DNA from 2 places in the Brevibacillus sp. FW301-21C12A genome. Region 2 is predicted to be linked to the other one. Evidence: predicted binding sites of a transcription regulator. Region 2 holds the regulator's gene; the other holds the start of a gene.
The links. The regulator CtsR, encoded in region 2, represses protease genes until heat stress. The targets are predictions, from matches to a motif close to ATGGTCAATAAAGGTCAAACA.
Positions count from the first base shown of each region.

Region 1: AC3WQH_RS18560 (ATP-dependent Clp protease ATP-binding subunit) is a predicted target of CtsR. The motif match lies at 1,488-1,508, and genes of this name have one in related genera.

Region 1 covers NZ_JBYTBG010000033.1:29,471-39,298, reverse strand. The annotation lists gene AC3WQH_RS18560 (ATP-dependent Clp protease ATP-binding subunit) at 1-1,416, opposite strand, end outside; gene AC3WQH_RS18555 (PadR family transcriptional regulator) at 1,674-2,225, shown strand; gene rbsK (ribokinase) at 2,321-3,223, opposite strand; gene AC3WQH_RS18545 (immunity protein Imm33 domain-containing protein) at 3,368-4,030, opposite strand; gene AC3WQH_RS18540 (non-ribosomal peptide synthetase) at 4,304-7,717, opposite strand; partial or broken gene AC3WQH_RS18535 (SgrR family transcriptional regulator) at 7,836-8,147, shown strand; gene AC3WQH_RS18530 (hypothetical protein) at 8,181-8,366, opposite strand; gene AC3WQH_RS18525 (ABC transporter substrate-binding protein) at 8,356-9,738, shown strand; gene nagA (N-acetylglucosamine-6-phosphate deacetylase) at 9,778-9,828, opposite strand, start outside.
Region 2 covers NZ_JBYTBG010000028.1:53,872-63,699, forward strand. The annotation lists gene pssA (CDP-diacylglycerol--serine O-phosphatidyltransferase) at 1-430, opposite strand, end outside; partial or broken gene disA (DNA integrity scanning diadenylate cyclase DisA) at 548-1,590, opposite strand; gene radA (DNA repair protein RadA) at 1,600-2,967, opposite strand; gene AC3WQH_RS17080 (ATP-dependent Clp protease ATP-binding subunit) at 3,078-5,528, opposite strand; gene mcsB (protein-arginine kinase McsB) at 5,599-6,669, opposite strand; gene mcsA (protein-arginine kinase activator protein McsA) at 6,690-7,208, opposite strand; gene AC3WQH_RS17095 (CtsR family transcriptional regulator) at 7,238-7,702, opposite strand; gene AC3WQH_RS17100 (HAD family hydrolase) at 7,960-8,646, opposite strand; gene AC3WQH_RS17105 (MGDG synthase family glycosyltransferase) at 8,670-9,800, opposite strand.

The sequences.
Region 1 (9,828 bases), on a different contig from region 2:
CTTGGACAGCTCGGTTTTCCCTACGCCAGTCGGCCCGACGAACAGGAAGGAGGCAATCGGTCTGTTTTTCGGCTTCAGTCCGGCGCGGCTGCGGCGAATCGCCTTGGCGACCTGTTTGACGGCTTCGGACTGGCCGATCACTTTGGCTTCGAGATGCGCCGCCAAATTTTTCATCCGCTCTTGCTCGTCGCTTTGCAGCTTGCGGACCGGAATGCCTGTCTTTTGCTCGATCATCTCCTGAATGTCTGCCACTTCGACCTGCACGCGATTGGCCGCTCCATCCAGTTGATCGAGCTTGGCGAGAATTTCTGCTTCCTCGTCGCGCAGGCGGGCTGCTTGCTCGTAGTTTTCTTGCTCGGTCGCGGCTTTTTTCTCCTGGTTGATTTGCGCCAGCCGCTCATGCAGGTGGGCGGTGTCTGCCCCGGACGAACGCAGGTTCAGGCGCGAGCCCGCTTCATCCATCAGGTCAATCGCCTTGTCAGGCAGGAAACGGTCCTGAATGTAGCGGTGCGAGTATTCCACGCAAGCCCGGATCACGTCGTCGGAGTAGGAGACTTGGTGGAACGCCTCGTACTTCGGACGCAGCCCTTGCAAAATTTCGATGGCGGCTTCCACTGTTGGCTCTTTGACCATCACTGGCTGCAGGCGGCGCTCCAGCGCAGCGTCTTTTTCGATGATGCGGTACTCTTTCAATGTGGTAGCCCCGATCAACTGCAGCTCGCCGCGCGCCAGGGCAGGCTTGAGGATGTTGCCTGCGTCCATGGAGCCTTCCGCAGAGCCAGCGCCTACCAGCAGGTGAATTTCATCGACGAACAAAATGACGTTTTTACGCGCTTGCAGCTCGGCGATGACTTGCTTCATCTTTTCCTCGAACTGCCCGCGAATCCCTGTGCCCGCTACCAGCGAAGCGACGTCCAGCACGTACACCTGCTTGTTTTTCAGCTTGGCAGGCACTTGCCCTTCGGTAATGCGCAGCGCCAGTCCTTCCGCAATCGCCGTCTTCCCTACCCCTGGCTCCCCGATCAGAACCGGGTTGTTTTTGTTGCGGCGGTTCAAAATCTCGATGACGCGCTCGATTTCCTGGTCGCGTCCGATCACCGGATCGATCAGCCCGGCGCGCGCCGCATCGTTCAAATTGCGGCCCAGCTCGTCGAGAATGCCGCCGCGGTCCGGTGCTTGCGGCTCTTGCGCTTTAGGCTTGCCGCCCTTCGCTTGCGCCTGGGCGAAGCCTTGCAGGAACTCGTCCAGACCGGAGAAGGAGGAAAACGGAGTGAAGCCCATGCCCATGCCGATTCCCATTTTGCTGCCCAGCTTGGCGTGGCATTCCTTGCAAAGCTGGTAGGCTTGCCGGTTGTTTTGCACTTGTATATGAACGGAAACAGTTGCTTGTCGTTGTTTGCAGATTTCGCATTGCATGTTTTCATACCCCCAAAATGTTTATTTTGGAATGTTGACGTGCACGTTTTGATTCCCGGAAGGTTCAGTGTCGTTTGACCTTCTCTGACCTTCGATGACTTTATTATAGTTTGACCTTCTTTGACTTTCAAGAGGGTTTCTTTGGATTTTGCACATAAGCTTGGGAAAAGCTAAGCAGGACGCAGGTTCGCTATTGCCTCGCCGAAAAACCCTTCCTATAATGATCTTGAGATTCGTAAAAGTCAGGGGGCTTTCACTTGAACACACTCGCGTATGGACTCCTGGGGCTGGTCGCCCGCACGCCCAGTTCTGGCTACGATTTGATGCTCCAGCTTCAACCATTTTGGCAGGCCAAGCACAGCCAGATTTACCCGCTGCTGGCCAAGCTGGAACAGGAGGGCTACCTGGAGTTCACTCGCATCCACCAGACGGATCGTCCTGATAAAAAAGTGTATTCGATTACAGAAAAAGGGCAGATCGCGCTGCAAGTCTGGCTCAGTGAGCCGGCAGCAGAGCCTGTCGTCCGGGACGAGCTGGTCCTGAAAACGTACTGCCTCGGGCTCGCTGATGAAAATGCCGCTGCGACGATGTTTGTCGAGCGCATCCAGCAATGCCGCGAGCATCTGGACATGTACGAGCACTACATTCAGGAGTACCAGGCTGATGCTGTCGACCATCCCCACCCGCCCGACCACCCGGACCATCCGGCGTTTGGCGAGTACATTTTGCTCTCGTGGGGAGCGCGGCGGATGAAAGAAGACATCGCCTGGTGCGAATGGGTTCTGGAGCTGTTGCAAAAGCGCGGATAACGAACAAGGAAAAGCAAAAAGCAAACGAGCCTTTGGAACTGTTCGCTCCAAAAACCGTTTGCTTTTTCGTTTGGTCTGCATGAATTGTGGTTTCCTTAAAACGCGTGCGCCTCTACTTCCGCAAGCGTCGGGAGGGACGGCTGCGCCCCGCGTCTGGTCACGACGATCGCCGCCACTCTGCTGGCGAATGCCGCCGCTTCTGCTTCCGGCATCCCTTTGGCGATCCCGACGGCAAAAGCCGCGGTAAACGAATCGCCAGCCGCCGTCGTGTCCACAGGCTCTACCCGGCAAGCAGGGACGTGCGTCGCCCCGTCTGGGGTCACCAGCAGAGCGCCTTTTTCGCCCAGCGTCACGATAACCCGCTTGGGCCCGCTTGCCAAGAGCTTTTTCGCCGCCGCCTCGACTTCTGAAAGCGTAGCAGTCGGCATGCCGCTCAAGCTCGCAAGCTCTGTCTCGTTTGGCGTCAACGTGTGGACGTACTGCAGCAGCTCAGGTGACAGCGCCTGCGCCGGAGCCGGATTCAAAATAACCAGCTTGCCGAGTCCGGACGCCTTTTTCACGACGTACTCCACTACGGGAAGCGGAATTTCCAGTTGCAGCAGCACGACGTCGCTCTCCACAAGAATGGACAGGTTCTGCTCGATGTGCTCCACGCTCATTTGCGCATTGGCTCCCGGGACGAGCACAATGTTGTTTTCCCCGTCATCGCTCACATTGATAAAAGCCATGCCCGTCGTCCCCGAGCGTTTGATTCCTTCCACGTGAACGCGCGCCTCTGTCAAGCTGTTCAGCATCTTGCTCCCGTTCTCGTCTTCGCCCACCATCCCGATCATGGAAACGTGTGCGCCGAGACGCGCGGCGGCCACTGCCTGATTGGCCCCTTTGCCGCCTGGAATCAGCCGGAAGTCATGACTGGAAATCGTTTCTCCTGCCTTGGGCAGATGGTGGACGTGGGAGACGAGATCCATATTGATGCTTCCTACTACTGCGATTTTCACAACGTGCTACCTCCCCTGTCTCTTCGTGCTCGCTTTTTCCCCACCCATGATAACATCACCATTTGCTGGCTTCAATAAAGACTGCCAGTAGCCCATTTACGCGCTGGTGCGTCGTTGCAAACGTTGTCGGTATCCTGGCCGCTTCTAGTGCAGCGTCGGCCACACGTTTTCGTCATGTTCGTCCAGCACCGCCTCAATCTGGTCACCCTTGAGCACGGCGATGTAGCCGCGCGGCAGCGCCAACGCCTGCAAAAGAGACGGACGGCGTTTTAGCAGTTGGAAAATGTAGTACGATTCCAGCCCGTCGCTGTCCACCTCGCCCTGTACAGGCCCGAGATACCAGCCGGAGTCGCCTGCTTCTGCTTGTTCGGCGCGCTGCAAATAGACGTGCTCCTCTTCTAGCGCCCCTTTTGCCACTACGATCTTGTCCTGGAACAGCGCGGTTTCTCCTGCGAGCTGCAACGTTTGCAGACAGTGGTTTTGCGCCATCTGGACGTAGAGGGACACGGACAAGTCGCGGTTTGTTTCTGTAAACGGATTCGTGTCGTAGTCCGGTGCGACAATTTCCATTTGTCCTTCGTGTCCCTCTCGTTCATTGACAATTAAAATTGTCCAGCCTACTTGAATTTTCGCGCCGTTTCGCAGCGGCCCGCTCTCGTTTTCCACATCCGCAAACAGATCGAGCAAAAAATCGGCCTGCTTTTCCAGAAACTCCCGGCAGGTCACGACGAAGGTTCTGTTGCCGATCTGTTTGGTGCGTTGACAGAGGGGCGACTGCTCTTTGATCGGGGAGTCGCTATGGCTCATCGGTACCATCCTTTCTCATTCGCCCGCTTGGGCCGACAAAATCGTTGCTGGAGCGGAATTGGTTGACTCGTTGGCAATAGGGTACCACGAATGCCCAGGCAGCGCAGCCTTTTCCCCCTGGGACCAAAGCAGGAAAAAAGCTGCCCGGTAGCGTCTGCCTTCCGAAAAAAAGAAGAGGGATGCTCCCTGCTGTCCTGCTTTTTTTAGCACGCACAGCGGAGCCATCCCTCTCAAGACGCATTGTCGCTCTTCATTTCCCGAGGTTGCGGGCGTTTATTTTTGCGTGAACGGCGCTGCCAGCAGTTGCGCCAGCTTGCTTGCATTCGGCTCGACCATGCAACTGAAGTGGTTTCCTGCGATCGTCGTCACTTCCAGCTCGCCCAGGCACACATCTTGCCAGAACGCAAGAGTCGTATCATCCGTGCGCGGCAGGAACAAGAACGGCTCGCTCGCCAACAGGAAGCGGATGTCGCCCATGTACGGCAGCGGCGTATAACGGGCGGCCTTGAAGCTTTGGCGGAACACCTGGCACAAGCCTTCCGCCATCTCGATCGGCATCTCTTCCCCGGTTGCCTTGGCTTTCGCGCAGACGTAAGCCGCGAAGCGCTCCCGTTTGCTGACAGCCGCCATGTTGCGGAACAGCTCTCCGACCCGATCCAGCCCCGCGTCTCCGCCGATGGTCACGGCGGCGCCTTGCGGGATGCAGTCCCCATGCTGTTCAACCAGCTTCATGACGCCGCGCGCCAGGTCATTTTCATCGACCTGCCCAAAGCCTGCCTGCGCCAGCGTGATGTTCAGGTTGGGCACAAACAGCGTTTCGACGAGCAGATCGTCATCCACTTCGGTGAAGATCGGCGGAATGTCGATCAGCACGAGATCGACGACCTGAATCCCTCGCTCCATCAGTCGTCTGGCGACCTCGACGGCAATCAGGCCGCCGAGGGAGTAGCCGATCAACTGCATTTCGCTGTGGCCGCCTGCCAGCAGGCATTCGGCGTAGTCGTCAGCCACAGTCTCGATCAGCTCGGACGGCTCCAGTGAGCAGTATTTTTCCATATCGGCAATTGCCACCCCTACGATGCTGCCCGTTTTTTGCGCTTGGAGGTGCAAAAGCAGAGGCCGGAAAATGTCCATCGTGCCCAAAACGGCGTGGAACACGACGCGGAGCGGCCCTTCCTGCGCGCTGCCGTACGGAATCAGCACGGCATTGCTGGAGCCGTCCTGCTTGCCGGGCCACACAGCTACGCTCTCGCGCTCCGTAACTTGTCTGCGCGAGCGGATGAACTCGGCCAGATCGGCGACTGTCGGGTAGTTCAGCATTTGCCGCAGCAGGGCGTCGAACGGAATCGCTTCGTGCTCCGGGTCCTCCGCCAGCTTGTCGCGCAGCTTTCCTGCCACCTGCGCCATGATGAGCGAGTCGGCGCCATGTTCGTAAAAGCTTTGCGACTTGCCGATGCCAGCCAGGCCGAGCGCTTCCGCCCACAGCCGGGCAAGCTCTGTTTCCAGCGCGTCCAGTCCTTCCTCGACGAAAGCCGCCGCCACCTGTGTCCCGTTGGCAGCAGGACGCCATTTTGCCAAGGTGCGCCGGTCTACCTTGCCGTTTCCGGTCAACGGCAGCGCATCGACTACTTGCAAGTGCTGAGGCAGCATGTAGGCAGGCACCTGTCCGGCCAAAAACGCTTCCAGCTCCGTCGCCTCCACTGCCAGGCGCTCCTGCTTCATCCGTTTGGCAAACAGGTGGAACCCGAGCGCGGTCAGCTTGTCGTCCTCTTGCGGCAGCAGCAGCAGCGGCTCGTTTTCCTCTTCCTGAAGCTGGCGCAGCCAGTCGTGGCGATCGAGGTAGGACGTCTCCAGGCGCAGCTCGTCTCCCGGCTCCATCATCATGAACGCCTGCGAGGCCAAAATCCACAAATGCTCGATAGTCGGCTCGGTGAAGACGAACCAGCCGCCCGGGCGAATCAGCTCCCGCAGCCTGCGCATGCTCGCCGGGATGTCGCGGGCATTTTCCAGTACCCCGGCTGCCAGCACGACGTCGAAGCTGTTCGGCGCAAAGCCTTGGGCGCGGTAGTCCTGGTCGACGTCAAAGACTCCGAAGCTTACGTGCGGATACTGGGCAAAGCGCTGTTTGGCGCCCGGAATGAAAAACGGGGCCACATCGGTAAAGACGTATTCGATCGGGTAGCCTTCGAGCGCCTTGAGGACATGTCCTGTCGTCGCTCCGGTTCCGGCTCCGACCTCCAAAATCCGCAGCGGCTTGCTCCCTTGCTTTTCGGCGATGCGCTGTAAAAGCAGGCACATGCATTTGTTCAGGTAGTTCGCCATGATGTGCTCGATATACAGCGTATGGACGTGGTCGAATTTGCCCTCCGGGAACAGGAGCGCTACCGGGTCCTCCTGGCCGCCGAGCAGCTCCGGCAGCTTCTCGGCGTTTTTGCGGACGTAGGCGGTAAATCCTGCCGTCCCCAGCATGTTCGTCCAGATCGCCTCTGCCTCTGTCCAGTTCTCGCGGACAAGCTCGTCATCTACGGCAAGCTCGCTGCGGTACTGCCCTTTCGCCTGCTCGGTCAGCATGCCCGCTTCGGCGAGCTTCGCCACCCAGCGCCGCGCCAGCCAGTGGTATTTCGGCAGGATGCTCCCCGCTTGCAGCACTTCTTCCAGCGATTGCGCCTGGCCTTTTGCAAAAAATCCGAGCGTTTGCAGCGCGCGCAGCATCGAATGGAGCACGGCCCGATCCAGGCTGGCCATCGCTTCTTCGATTTGCCGGGCGCTGATGTGCGCCGCGATCTCCCCTGCCGCCTCGCCGATACCGCTCGTCAGTTGCGCAAATTCGGCCGCTTCGGCTGTGCGGTCACGGTCCTTTTTGCGGGCCGTCTCCACGATTCCGAGCAAAGCCGGCTCGTCGCTCGCCTCATCCAGCACGACGCCTGCTGCGGCTACTGCCGGATGCTTGAGTAGCGCTGATTCGATTTCCCCCAGCTCGATGCGGTGGCCGCGAATTTTGACCTGGTTGTCTTCGCGGCCCAAAAACTCGATTTCGCCGCCCGGCGTATAGCGGCCCAAATCTCCTGTGCGATAGAGCCGCTGTCCATCTGCCGGATGCAGGAAAAAGCGCTCTGCCGACAGCTTCTCGTCGCCCACGTACCCTTGGGCCAGGCCGTGTCCGGTAATGTACAGCTCGCCCGTTACCCACACGGGGCAATCGCGCAGTTGCGAGTCGAGCACCCGGAAGCCCTGGTTGGCGAGAGGACGTCCGTACGGGATGCTGCGCCAGTTTGGCAAAAGTCCTTTGTACAGATGGTAAATAGACCAGATCGCCGCTTCCGTGGCACCGCCCATGCTGACCGTCTGGGCAAACGGCAGACGTTTTGCCATCTGATCGGGCAGCGTCAGCGGAATCCAGTCGCCGGAGAGCAGCGCCAGACGCAAGCTGGACAGGCACACTTCCGGGATGCCGTCCAAATAGGTGACGAGCATCTCCTCGATCCGGTCGTGGCCGATGTACTGCGCAAGCGTCGTATCCAGGTGCGAGTAGGCTCCGGCTACAAACAGGTTGCCGAGCAGCAAGTTGAGGAACACTTTGTCGGTGAAGACGATCCGCGCCATTTCGCGCATCGTTACAGAGGTCGAACGCTCGCGCAGCTCTTGCTTGAACAGGTGCATGAACACGACCAGGACGGCCGCGTACACCGCTTCCCCATTCCTGTTTTTGGTCTGTCGTGTTATCTTCAGTATATTGATCCGACAGAGGGTAAAAAGGGTAAGCTTTGCGTGAGTTCTGTCACCTTTTTGCACAGGAAGGGGGGCTTTGTACGTTACCGTTCTTTATTTTTTAAAGCTGCGCCAGTTTTTTCAACAAGAAGCAACGGCAAAGCCGTTCCCCGTCACGATTGAAAAGCTGAGCGGGCTTTGGCACTGCACGCCTCGCAACGCCAAGCTGATCGTGCGCAAGCTGGCTGAATTAAACTGGATCGAGTGGCAGTCCGGCCGCGGCCGTGGCCATGCCTCCGTCCTGACGTTTGTCGCCGATGCCGATGCGATTTTGCTGCAGGAAGGGAAGCAGCGCATGGAGCAAGGCGACGTCAAGGAAGCGATGGAACTATTGAACCGCTTCGGCAAGCCTGCCGTCAAAGAACAGTTCATGGAATGGCTGTCAGCAGGACTCGGGTATTGCACGTTGAACGAGGCGAACCGCTATCAGGACGTGTTGCGCTTCCCCGTCTACCGCACGATTGTCACGCTGGACCCCGGAAAGCTGTATTACCACTTCGACGCGCATTTGGTCGGACAGTTGTTCAATACGCTCGTTCAGTACGACGCGGACAGCCGTGCGATTCATCCGAGCACTCGCCCATTCCTGGGAGCACAGCGCCGACCACCGGGAATGGACGTTTCACTTGAAGAAAAACATCCTTTTTCATCACGGCCGGGAGCTGTCCGCGCGCGATGTCGTGTTTTCCCTGGAACGGCTGCGCGCAAACCCGGACTTGTACGAAGCGAGCTGGATGTTCCGGGGAATCGAACAGATCGGGGCGGTCGATGCCAGAACGGTGCGGATCGTGCTGCAGGAGCCGAATTACTTGTTTTTGCGCCTGCTTGCGGCCCCTCCTGCCAGCATCGTTCCAGAGGAGATCGTCCAGGAGGCGGCGGAGACGTTTGGGAAAAATCCGGTTGGCACCGGCCCGTTCCAACTGGTCCGCCTCGACGAAGAGATTTGTATTTTGGAGGCGTTCCCGGCTCATTTTCAGGGCAGACCGCAGCTCGACCGCGTGGAAATTCTGCTGTTCCCCGACCTGGAAACAGGCAGCCTGCGGGAGCCGGACTGGACCGCTGTCATGATGTCGCACGAAGCGGCGGCGAAGGCGGAGGCATTGCGGGAGGCAGCCGTTCGCGCCAGCAGCGACTGGTGTGATCTGGAGACGCTGTTTTCCTGCTGCAACCTGCTCATCTTCAACCAGCGGCTGACAGGCCCGCAAAACCACCCGAAGTTTCGCCAGGCGCTCGATCTGTTGATCGATCGCGAGCTGATGGTGGCGGAATTGGGCGGAGATCGCATCTATCCGGCCAAAGGCTTTCGCCCGTACTCCCCCGCTCTGGCGACTTTGGCTGCGGACAGCGCTCCCCGTCAAAATCGCGCGGACATTGCCGCATTGCTGGCAGAAAGCGGTTATCAGGGAGAGACTTTGCGGCTCGTGACGACATCCTACCATGAGCCGGACGCCCGCTGGATTCAGGCGCGCTGCCAGTCCTGCGGCATCCCGGTCGAAGTCGCCATCCGCGAACCGTTCGAATTTGCGGACCACGGGACTCTGCCCGCGCATGACTGTCTGCTTTTCGGAAATGCTTTAGACCAGGATGAAATCAGTGAACTAGAAATGTACATGCAAAAAAACTACTTCCTGCCCGCCTTCGATGCCGCCCTGGCCGAGACGATCGACAAAGAGCTGTCTGCCCTCTTCCGGGAGGCTGACGAGTCTGTGCGGCGGCAACAGCCCGCACGAGTGGAAGCGAAGCGCTCATCAAGGAACACCATGCCGTGCTGTATCTCGTGCAGAAAAAAACGCAAACCTCCTATCACAAATCGGTTCGCGGCGTCTCCATCCATCCGTCCGGCTGGCTCGACTTTCAAAAAATCTGGTTTGGCCCCAATGCCTTGCAGCCAACAAAAGCGTAAGCGTCGTCCCCCAAGCAAAAAGCAGTCCGAGCTGTGAAGCTGACAGCTCGAACTGCTTTTTTTCACCCTTGCCTTTTCAATTGGAGCGCGCGTACACGTTCTTTCCGGCAACGAATGTCATCGCCAC
Region 2 (9,828 bases):
CTTGATGATACAGGGCCAGCGTGGCCAGCACGCCACCGGCAGCCGTGATCGGCAGCCCGATGAAATATCCCGGAACTCCGGCCTGGACGTTGAATCTGGCCAGACGGAGCGCACCACAGATCGGGAAGATGGCGGTAACGAGAATCCCAAGCCAATCGAAGTGCTGCAGGACAACAACATACATGATGAAAGCCGGAGCTATCCCAAACGTAATGACGTCAGAAAGCGAGTCGAGTTCCTTTCCGAATTCACTTTGCGCATTCAGCATGCGAGCGACGCGTCCATCCAGTCCGTCCGCCAGCATACCGATGATGACCGTAATCGCCGCGTAATCGACGTAATGATCGCCTCGAAACGCAAGTATGATTGCCAAGACTCCCAGAAACAAGTTGCTTACGGTTAGCATGTTCGGCAACGATTTCACGAACATAGACTACCTCCTGATTTCTTTTGCAGAGGAGACAGTGTATCCTGTCAAACTTGCTGTTGCTTTCAAGTCCCCTGGGCAAATGTTGAATAACAAATAATGCCTTTATCCTATTCTACTTTAAATGTGCCTGTCAATGAACACTTGCTCCTGAATCCGTTTCAGGCCCTCCTTGATAGCCCGGGCGCGCACTTCGCCAATTCCTTCCACCTCGTCTAATTCCTGAATCGTCGCCATCATAATTCTCGGCAAATAATGAAAATGCTCGACCAAATTGGCGATGATGGAAAGTGGCAGTCGGGGAATTTTGTACAAAATCCGGTATCCCCTTGGCGACACCGATTCTTCCAGCATGCTGGCACTCGCGGAAAACCCGAGAACACGCAGGAAAGACCCGAGCTCCAGCACTTCCTCGGAGCTTAGCTTTTTCATCTCGCGCAGCACTGCGTCTGGAGCATGCGCCACGTCCTTGGCGTAGTCGCGAATGAGCATTTGCGCTTCTTCCTCAATATTCGACACAAGCTCCTCCAGTTGCATGCTGACGAGCCTGCCTTCTGCTCCCAGCTCGCATATGTACTTGGAAATCTCCGTTTTGATCCGCAGCACCATCTCGATTCGCTGCAAGACAGAGGCGACTTCGTGCAAGGTGACCAGCTCTTCAAATTCCAGTGCGCCGAGATTGGTCATGCCTGATCGAGCACCGCCTTGTATTTTTCCAGGGTGGATACTGCCTGGTTAGCCTTGGCGAGAATAACGCTGATCTCATTGAGCACATAGCGGAAATTTCCTTGGTACAAGGTGATGACATTACCCCGCCGGGATATGGCGATGACCAGGTAGCTCGTGTGGATCGCTGTCCGTTGCGCAGTCCGGTGCCGAGTACCTGTCTCGCTGGTGTGGATGGAAGCAGGCGGAAACAGTTGGGTATTGGCGTACAAGATTCGTTTGGCATCTTCACTTACTATAATCGCCCCATCCATCTTCGCCAATTCATACAAATGGGCAGGAGAAAAGTCGCAATTGATGGAAAAACCGCCGTCGACGATCAGGCTGCCGGTTTTGGCGCGCAAAACATTTTCAAGCCCTTCGCGAAGCTGCGTCCCTGGTGCGACCAAACGAAGCACATCGCCGAACTGCGGAGTTCTTTTCGTGTTCTCCTGCATATTCCGCCCTTACCTCCTTATCACCTCGTTCAAAGCATCTGCAATATTGCTGACGCCGATCACCTGAATGTCGTCTGGCGCATCCAGGCCGCGAATGTTTTTCTCCGGTATAATCACGCGTTTGAAGCCGAGCTTGTGCGCTTCCCGCACGCGCTGTTCAATGCGCGATACGCCCCGCACCTCTCCTGTCAGGCCAATCTCCCCGATCACGACGTCGTGCGGATTGGTGGCATGGTCGCGAAAGCTGCTGGCGATGCTGACGGCGATCGCCAAATCGACAGCAGGCTCATCCAGGCGGACGCCCCCGGCCACGTTGACATACGCGTCCTGATTTTGCAGCATCATGCCCATGCGCTTTTCCAAAACAGCCATAATCATCGCCACACGCTGGTGATCGACGCCTGTAGCCATTCTCCGGGGCGTAACGAAGCTGGTCGGTGCCACGAGTGCCTGAAGCTCCACCAGGACTGGACGGGTGCCTTCCATGCTGGCTACGACGGTGGAGCCAGCCACGCCGAAGGGACGCTCAGCCAGAAAAATCTCGGAAGGGTTTGCGACCTCTTCCAGACCGCGATCCTTCATCTCGAAAATACCGATCTCGTTTGTCGAACCAAAACGGTTTTTGACAGCGCGCAAAATCCGGAACGTATTGTGGCGCTCGCCTTCAAAATAGAGAACTGCGTCCACCATATGTTCAAGCATACGGGGACCTGCGATCGAGCCTTCTTTGGTCACGTGGCCGACAATAAAAGTACCGATTCCTTTGCCCTTGGCAATCCGCATCAACTGGGCCGTCGCCTCGCGTACCTGCGCGACGCTTCCGGCCGCAGACTGCACAGCGGGATGGAACACGGTCTGGATCGAGTCGATAATCAACACATGAGGGTCTACTTGATTAATATGCTGTTCGATCAAATCCAAATCATTTTCTGCCAATACAAACATCGGGGGCGTCTGCATATGCAGCCGGTCTGCGCGCAGCTTGATCTGCTTCGCGGACTCCTCCCCGGATACGTACAGCACTTTGGCCCCCTGATGAGCCAGAGCAAAAGAGGTCTGCAACAGCAGTGTGGACTTGCCGATACCCGGATCGCCGCCGACCAGGATGAGCGAGCCTGGGACGAGCCCTCCCCCGAGCACGCGGTTCAACTCGCCAATGGTCGTATCCATGCGCGGCTCTTCTTCGCTGGCTACCTGCGTCAAAGGGATAGCCGACTGGCGCGTGCCGCCGCTCAGCCCTTCGTGGCGGTGCGCCGCCTTGACTGTCACTTCTTCCACCAATGTATTCCAGCTATTGCAGCCCGGGCATTTTCCCATCCATTTTGGCGATTCATAGCCACATTCTTGACACGCGTATTTCGTTTTATACTTTGCCATAATCGCTACCCTCACTTGGATTTTCTTCTCTACTTTTATCATAGTTGTGCAGCCAAAAAAAGAATACCTCCCAAAACAGGAGGCATTCTTCATGATGCTTTTCGCCCAGCTTACGATTTTGTTTTTTCCAGTCGTTTGACGACCAGTTTGCCTTCTTCGGCCTCGATGTTGACTGTGTCGCCCTTGCTGATGTTGCCCTTGAGCAGTTCTTCCGACAATTTGTCTTCGATATGGCGCTGAATGGCACGACGCAGCGGGCGCGCCCCGTACGCTGGATCGAAGCCTTCTTTTGCCAGCAGCTTTTTGGCATCTTCCGTCAATTGGAAATCAATGCTTTGTTCTTTCAAACGCTTGCGCAGCTCGTCGGTCATCAGCGATACGATTTGCTCGATATGCTCCTGCTCCAAGGAGTGGAACACGATGACTTCGTCGATGCGGTTCAGGAACTCCGGACGGAAGCTCTTTTTCAGCTCATCCATGACTTTGTCCTTCATATCCTGATATTTTTTCTCGGTATCGTTGGTGGTGAAACCGAGTGTCGTGTTTTTCTTAATCATGCTGGCTCCGACGTTGGAGGTCATGATGACGACGGTGTTGCGGAAATCTACGGTACGGCCCTTGGAGTCCGTCAATCGGCCGTCATCGAGCACCTGGAGCAAAATGTTGAAAACATCCGGATGCGCCTTCTCGATCTCATCCAGCAGGATGACGGAGTACGGCTTGCGGCGCACTTTTTCCGTCAACTGGCCGCCTTCGTCAAAGCCGACATAGCCTGGAGGAGCCCCTACCAGACGGGCAGTGGAGTGTTTCTCCATGTACTCGGACATGTCGACGCGGATCATGGCGTCCTCGTCTCCAAACAGCGTCTCTGCCACGGCACGGGCCAGTTCGGTTTTCCCCACGCCTGTCGGGCCGAGGAAAATAAACGAGCCGATTGGGCGTTTCGGGTCTTTCAGACCGGCACGGGCACGGCGAATCGCGCGGGAGATGGATTTGACCGCTTCGTCCTGACCGATGACACGATCGTGCAAAATCTCTTCCATTTTCAGGAGGCGCTCTGTTTCCTCTTCCTTCAGCTTCAGAACAGGGATTCCCGTCCAGCTAGCGACGACAGTCGCGATATCCTCTGGTGTCACTTCCATGTTCAACTGGCCTTGGCGTTCTTTCCAGTCTTTTTTCGTTTTGTCCAGCTCTTCGCGAAGCTTCTGTTCCTGATCGCGCAGGGCCGCCGCCTCTTCAAACTCCTGCGATTGCACAGCCGCGTCTTTTTCCTTGCGCACCTCTTCCAAACGGCCTTCCAGCTCTTTGAGGTTTGGCGGAACCGTGAACGATTGCAGGCGCACCTTGGACGCTGCCTCGTCGACGAGGTCAATCGCCTTGTCCGGGAGGAAACGGTCGGTAATGTAACGGTCAGACAGCTTCACTGCCTGCTCGATGGCTTCATCGGTAATTTTTACACGGTGGTGGGCTTCGTAACGGTCACGCAAGCCATGCAGGATGCGAATCGCGTCCTCTGCCGTCGGCTCATCCACCTGAATCGGTTGGAAACGGCGCTCCAGCGCAGCGTCTTTTTCGATGTATTTGCGGTATTCATCGAGCGTGGTTGCCCCGACGCATTGCAGCTCGCCGCGAGCGAGAGCCGGCTTGAGGATGTTGGAGGCGTCAATCGCGCCTTCCGCACCGCCTGCGCCGATGAGTGTATGCAGCTCGTCAATGAACAGGATGATGTTTCCTGCCTGGCGGATTTCATCCATAATTTTTTTCAGGCGGTCTTCGAATTCTCCGCGATATTTGGTGCCCGCCACAACGGTTCCCATGTCGAGCGTCATGACGCGCTTGTCACGCAGCGTCTCCGGAATTTCGTTGTTGACGATTTTTTGCGCGAGACCTTCTGCGATGGCCGTTTTCCCCACACCAGGCTCCCCGATCAGTACCGGGTTGTTTTTGGTGCGCCGGCTCAATACTTGAATTACACGCTCGATTTCTTTTTGACGGCCGATCACAGGGTCCAGTCCGCCATCGCGTGCGATTGCCGTCAGGTCGCGAGCCAATCCGTCCAGCGTAGGCGTATTCGCCGCAGGATTGCCGCCGGAAGGCTGATGCGACGCCATCATTTCCGAGCTGCCCAAAAGCTGCAGCACTTGCTGACGCGCCTTGTTCAAGCTGACGCCGAGGTTGTTCATGATTCTTGCGGCGATGCCTTCGCCTTCGCGGATCAGCCCGAGCAGGATGTGCTCTGTGCCCACATAGGTATGACCCAGTTTGCGCGCTTCGTCCATGGACAGTTCAATTACTTTTTTGGCGCGAGGTGTATAGTTTGGTGTGTAATTACTACCGGACTGCTCTGTTCCGCGTCCGATCAACGACTCCACTTCGCTCTGGATTTTATCGAGTCCAAGTCCGAGCGATTGCAAAGCCTTGGCAGCAATCCCTTCGCCTTCTCGAATCAGTCCCAGCAGTACATGCTCCGTCCCGATATCTTTGTGACCGAGACGCACTGCCTCTTCCAGGGCAAGCGCCAGTACTTTTTGTGCTCGTTCTGTAAAACGTCCAAACATCATATCGTACACCTCCGTATAACCGTGTTTTTCTCTATAGGTTCACTTCTGTTGATGCCTTATGTTTTGCCAATCATGCTGGTCCTGTCGCACTGAGCCTCTCCCGAATCAACCGTGCCCTTCGCTCGTCGCGCTGGTCTGGCGTCAGCTTTTGTCCTGCATGCTGCTGCAGGAAGCCCGGCTGAGTCGTCACCAGCAGCTCGTTCATCACCAGAGGCGATACCCCCGGGATGATGCCAAGGTCAATGCCGAGGCGGACGTCAGAGAGGCGTTGGGCTGCTTCCTTGGACTCCACAGTGCGCGCATACAGCAAAATCCCGTAAGAACGGAAAATGCGGTCTTCCAAAGATATGCGCGTATGCTCCAGCAAATAAGTACGTGCTACGCGTTCCTGCTCAATAATCTGTCTGGCAACGCCGTAGAGGTTGGAGAGAATATCGGTTTCCGACATTCCGAGCGTGACCTGGTTAGACAACTGGAACAGGTTTCCTAGAGCTTCGCTGCCTTCCCCGTAAATTCCTCTAACGACCAGACCAACTTGATTAATCGCCTGCAAAATTCTGCTGATCTGCTGCGTCATCACCAATGCAGGCAAATGCAGCATGACAGAGGCGCGAATCCCCGTACCGACGTTGGTCGGACAGCTCGTGAGGTAGCCTCTCGTCTCATCGAACGCGAAGTTCAGATGCTTCTCGAAAATATCATCTATTTTGGTTCCTATTTCCCATGCTTCATTCAAACGAAACCCTGGCAACAGCACCTGAATCCGAATGTGGTCCTCTTCGTTCACCATAATGCTGACAGACTCGTCAGGACTCAGGAGCACAGCGCCTTTTCTCGATTCCTCCGCCAAGTGCGGACTGATGAGATGCTTTTCCACCAGCACCCGTTTTTCCAGCGGATTGATCTGGTCCATATGGAGAACCTGCAGCGGCTGGCGCTTGCGCATGGCCTCCGATTCGCTCACTTCCGTTACCTTTCTGACGACTTCCTCGCCTTGCGAGTCGGTTGCCAATAACGGAAAAGGGTGCTGGCGCAGGTTTCGGGCGATGCGCAGCCGTGTGCTGATGACGATATCGGAATCAGGACCTTCTCCTTTCATCCAATTGCTCCACGGGTTTTGCATAAACTGCTTTTGTGACATGACCAGCTTACCTCCCCTTGTTACGATTGAGCGATTTTTTGTTCCAGCGCACGGATTCGGTCGCGCATTTCAGCCGCTTTTTCAAACTCTTCGCTGGCGACGTGGTTTTGCAGCGCACGTTTTAGCTGCTCCAGCTCTTTGCGGATTTTCAACTGCCCGCCTGTGCGTTCCGGAACCTTGCCGCTATGCTGCGTATTGCCGTGAATGCGGCGGAACAACGGATCGAGCCGGTCACCCAGGAAGGTGTAGCAATCGCTGCAGCCAAATCGGCCGCTTTTGCTGAACTGGGCATACGTGAGTCCGCATGTTTCGCAGCGGAGCGGCTTGCTGGGCGCAGGCTCGCGTCCGTTTTTTTGCATGGGATCAAATTTTAACAGTCCTGACAGGAGATTGTTGATGCTGAAGTTGTGAAATCCGGTAAAGACGTCCCCTTTTTCGGAAGCGCAATGCTCACAAATATGGTATTCGGTTTTTTCACCATTGACGATTTTCGTCAAATGCAGTGTCGCCGGTCGTTTTCCGCATTCCTCACAGTTCATTACATCCTACCCCCTAACACATGCTTCATTTACTTCAACAAGATAGCCGCAATCATCTGCTTTAATATATTTGCCCGCAAACGATCCCGTAATTCAGACTCCAGAGTCAAAACATTTCGGGAGGTGGCGATTTTCATCAAGGCTGCTTCTTTGGCGTTGACCAAACCTTCTTCCTGCAGCCTCTCTACAATCGCGTTCCCTACACTCTGCGAGATGCTTTCGCCAATCAGCTCTTCGGTCAGCAATTCCTGCAATCGCGCCTTGCTCACAATCTGCACCTTGCGAATGCGGATATAGCCGCCGCCCCCACGCTTGCTCTCTACAATGTACCCTTTTTGTACCGTAAATCGCGTATTGATGACGTAGTTGATTTGAGACGGCACACATTGAAATAAGTCGGCAAGCTCACTACGCTGGATCTCGATCGAGCCATTGGGACTTTGTGTCAAAATGCCTTTTAAGTGTTGTTCAATGATGTCCGAGATGTTACGCAAGTCATCGCCTCCTATTCCATATGTGTATGTGCTTGCTACTGACTTTGACTATCTTTGACTTTAATTATAATGGGTTTGCGACGCGCTTGCAAGTGATCGATACACTTTCTAGTGTGGGCAAAAGGCGGGCGCTTGAAACCATCCAAAACAGTAACGGCACGACCGTTTTGTCGACGGCAAGCGGCACGTCTCGGCTCATGAATTGTCGAAGCGTTTTATGTTTTATACAGAAAAAACCACTCCTCTAAAGGAATGGTTTATGTCAGTCTTTGCGATTTGGTGTCGATTGCCGGCAAATGATCCAGTAATTGCGGAAACTGCGTAATGACGACATTTGCCCCGTCCAGTTCTCCTGGCTTGGCGAAGCCGAAGTCACATCCGATGGTAAACAGGCCGTTTTTTACTCCTGCCTCTACATCGGAATGGCGGTCGCCTACCATGACCGCCTGTTCTACCTGGTAGTCGGCGATGAGCTTGGCTACCAGATCCACTTTGGAGCGCGTGCGGAACCGTCCCGCCGAGTACAAATCCGTCAGCAACGGATTGAGTGCATACTCCTGGCAGATGGCTTCAATGTACTCCTTCTGTCCGTTGCTCGCGACAAACAGCGGAATCCCCTTGGCGTGGAGCTGTTCCAACGTCTCCCTCACGCCAGGGTACAAATCGGTCACTTTTTCTTTGAGCAAAGCAATTTCGTTTTCCAGCAAAAAAGCATCCGCCGCGCGGACAGCTTCTTCATTTGCGCCTGGCAAAAGCTTTTTCCAGACCTGCTCGACAGTCAGTCCGAGCACGTTGACCAACTCTTCCTCGCTTGGCGTCTCGCCTGCCCACAAGCCTTTTTCTCTCAATCGCTCAAATGTCCGCAAAAAAGCGGGCGTCGACAACTTCTCCGTCTGCAGCAATGTGCCATCCATATCAAAGAAAATGGCAAACGGCATACTCATGCGCTTCCTCCTGTTAGCCCGTTCTACGAACTTTCGTTAGTGGTTGCTTGCAGCATACTCATATCATCCAAAATAAATTCTGCGATGCGCTGGGCGGCATCCGGCTTTGATATTTTTTGCCCCATCCGTCGCATGTAGTCAACTTTTGACGGACTGTGCAACAATTCATCGATAAAGTAAATGAGCTGCTCGGACAAATTGGCGTGTACGGCGCAGCCGTTGTTTAGCAGGAAGTGGCTGTTTCTCTCTTCCTGTCCTGGCAGCGGGTTGTAAATAATCATGGGCACCCTCTTGCTCATCACTTCGGCAGATGTCAGTCCGCCGGATTTGGTGACGATCAAATCGGCAACCTCCAAATACTCATGGAAGTTGTTAATGAATTTGAGGGGGACTACCTCATGACGGTACGTTTTATTCGTCACTTTTTTGTACAGCTTTTCATTGGTTCCGGTCATGACAAATGTTTTCAGCGGAAGGTTGATGGCTTCCAGTCCATCGAGAACTTTTTCCATCGAACCGAGGCCGAGACCTCCCCCGGAGAGAAGGATGCATTTTTGCTCTGGCGCGAGTCCAAGCCTTTGCTTGATCTCATTGGCATCAAGCGGCATGCGGAACTTGCGCATGATCGGAATCCCCATCGGAATGAATTTCTGGTGATCTTGTCGGTAAATGTCGACCAGATAGTACAACTGTTCATGTCCAATGAAGTAATAATTGATGTGATGATTAATCCATGAGGGATGGATCGTATAGTCGGTAATGATCGTGTAGATCGGTTCCGTCCAGTCATTTCTGCCCTTCAGCACAGACAGCATGCAACTGGCAAAAGGATGCGTAGCAATAAAGGCATCCGGTTGAACGCTGTTAATCAGCTTTTTCAGCTTGTTTGCCAACAGCTTGTTCATCAGGACGTTCATATCAAAAAAACGGCTTTTTTCGGTGTTATGGTAAATTCTCCCCCACATTTTCGGCGACAATCTCAGCAGGTTCATGTAACTTTCCAACAAAATCTTGTGAAATGTAGGACTGATATATTCCAACGTATCAATTATCATGGAGGTGCAACCATTCTCAGCCAGGCTTTCCTGCATCGCTCTCGCTGCCTGATTATGACCGTTACCGATGGAAGCGGAAAAGATTAGAATTTTTTTCATGCTTATTCTCCTTCATAACCTTGCCTCG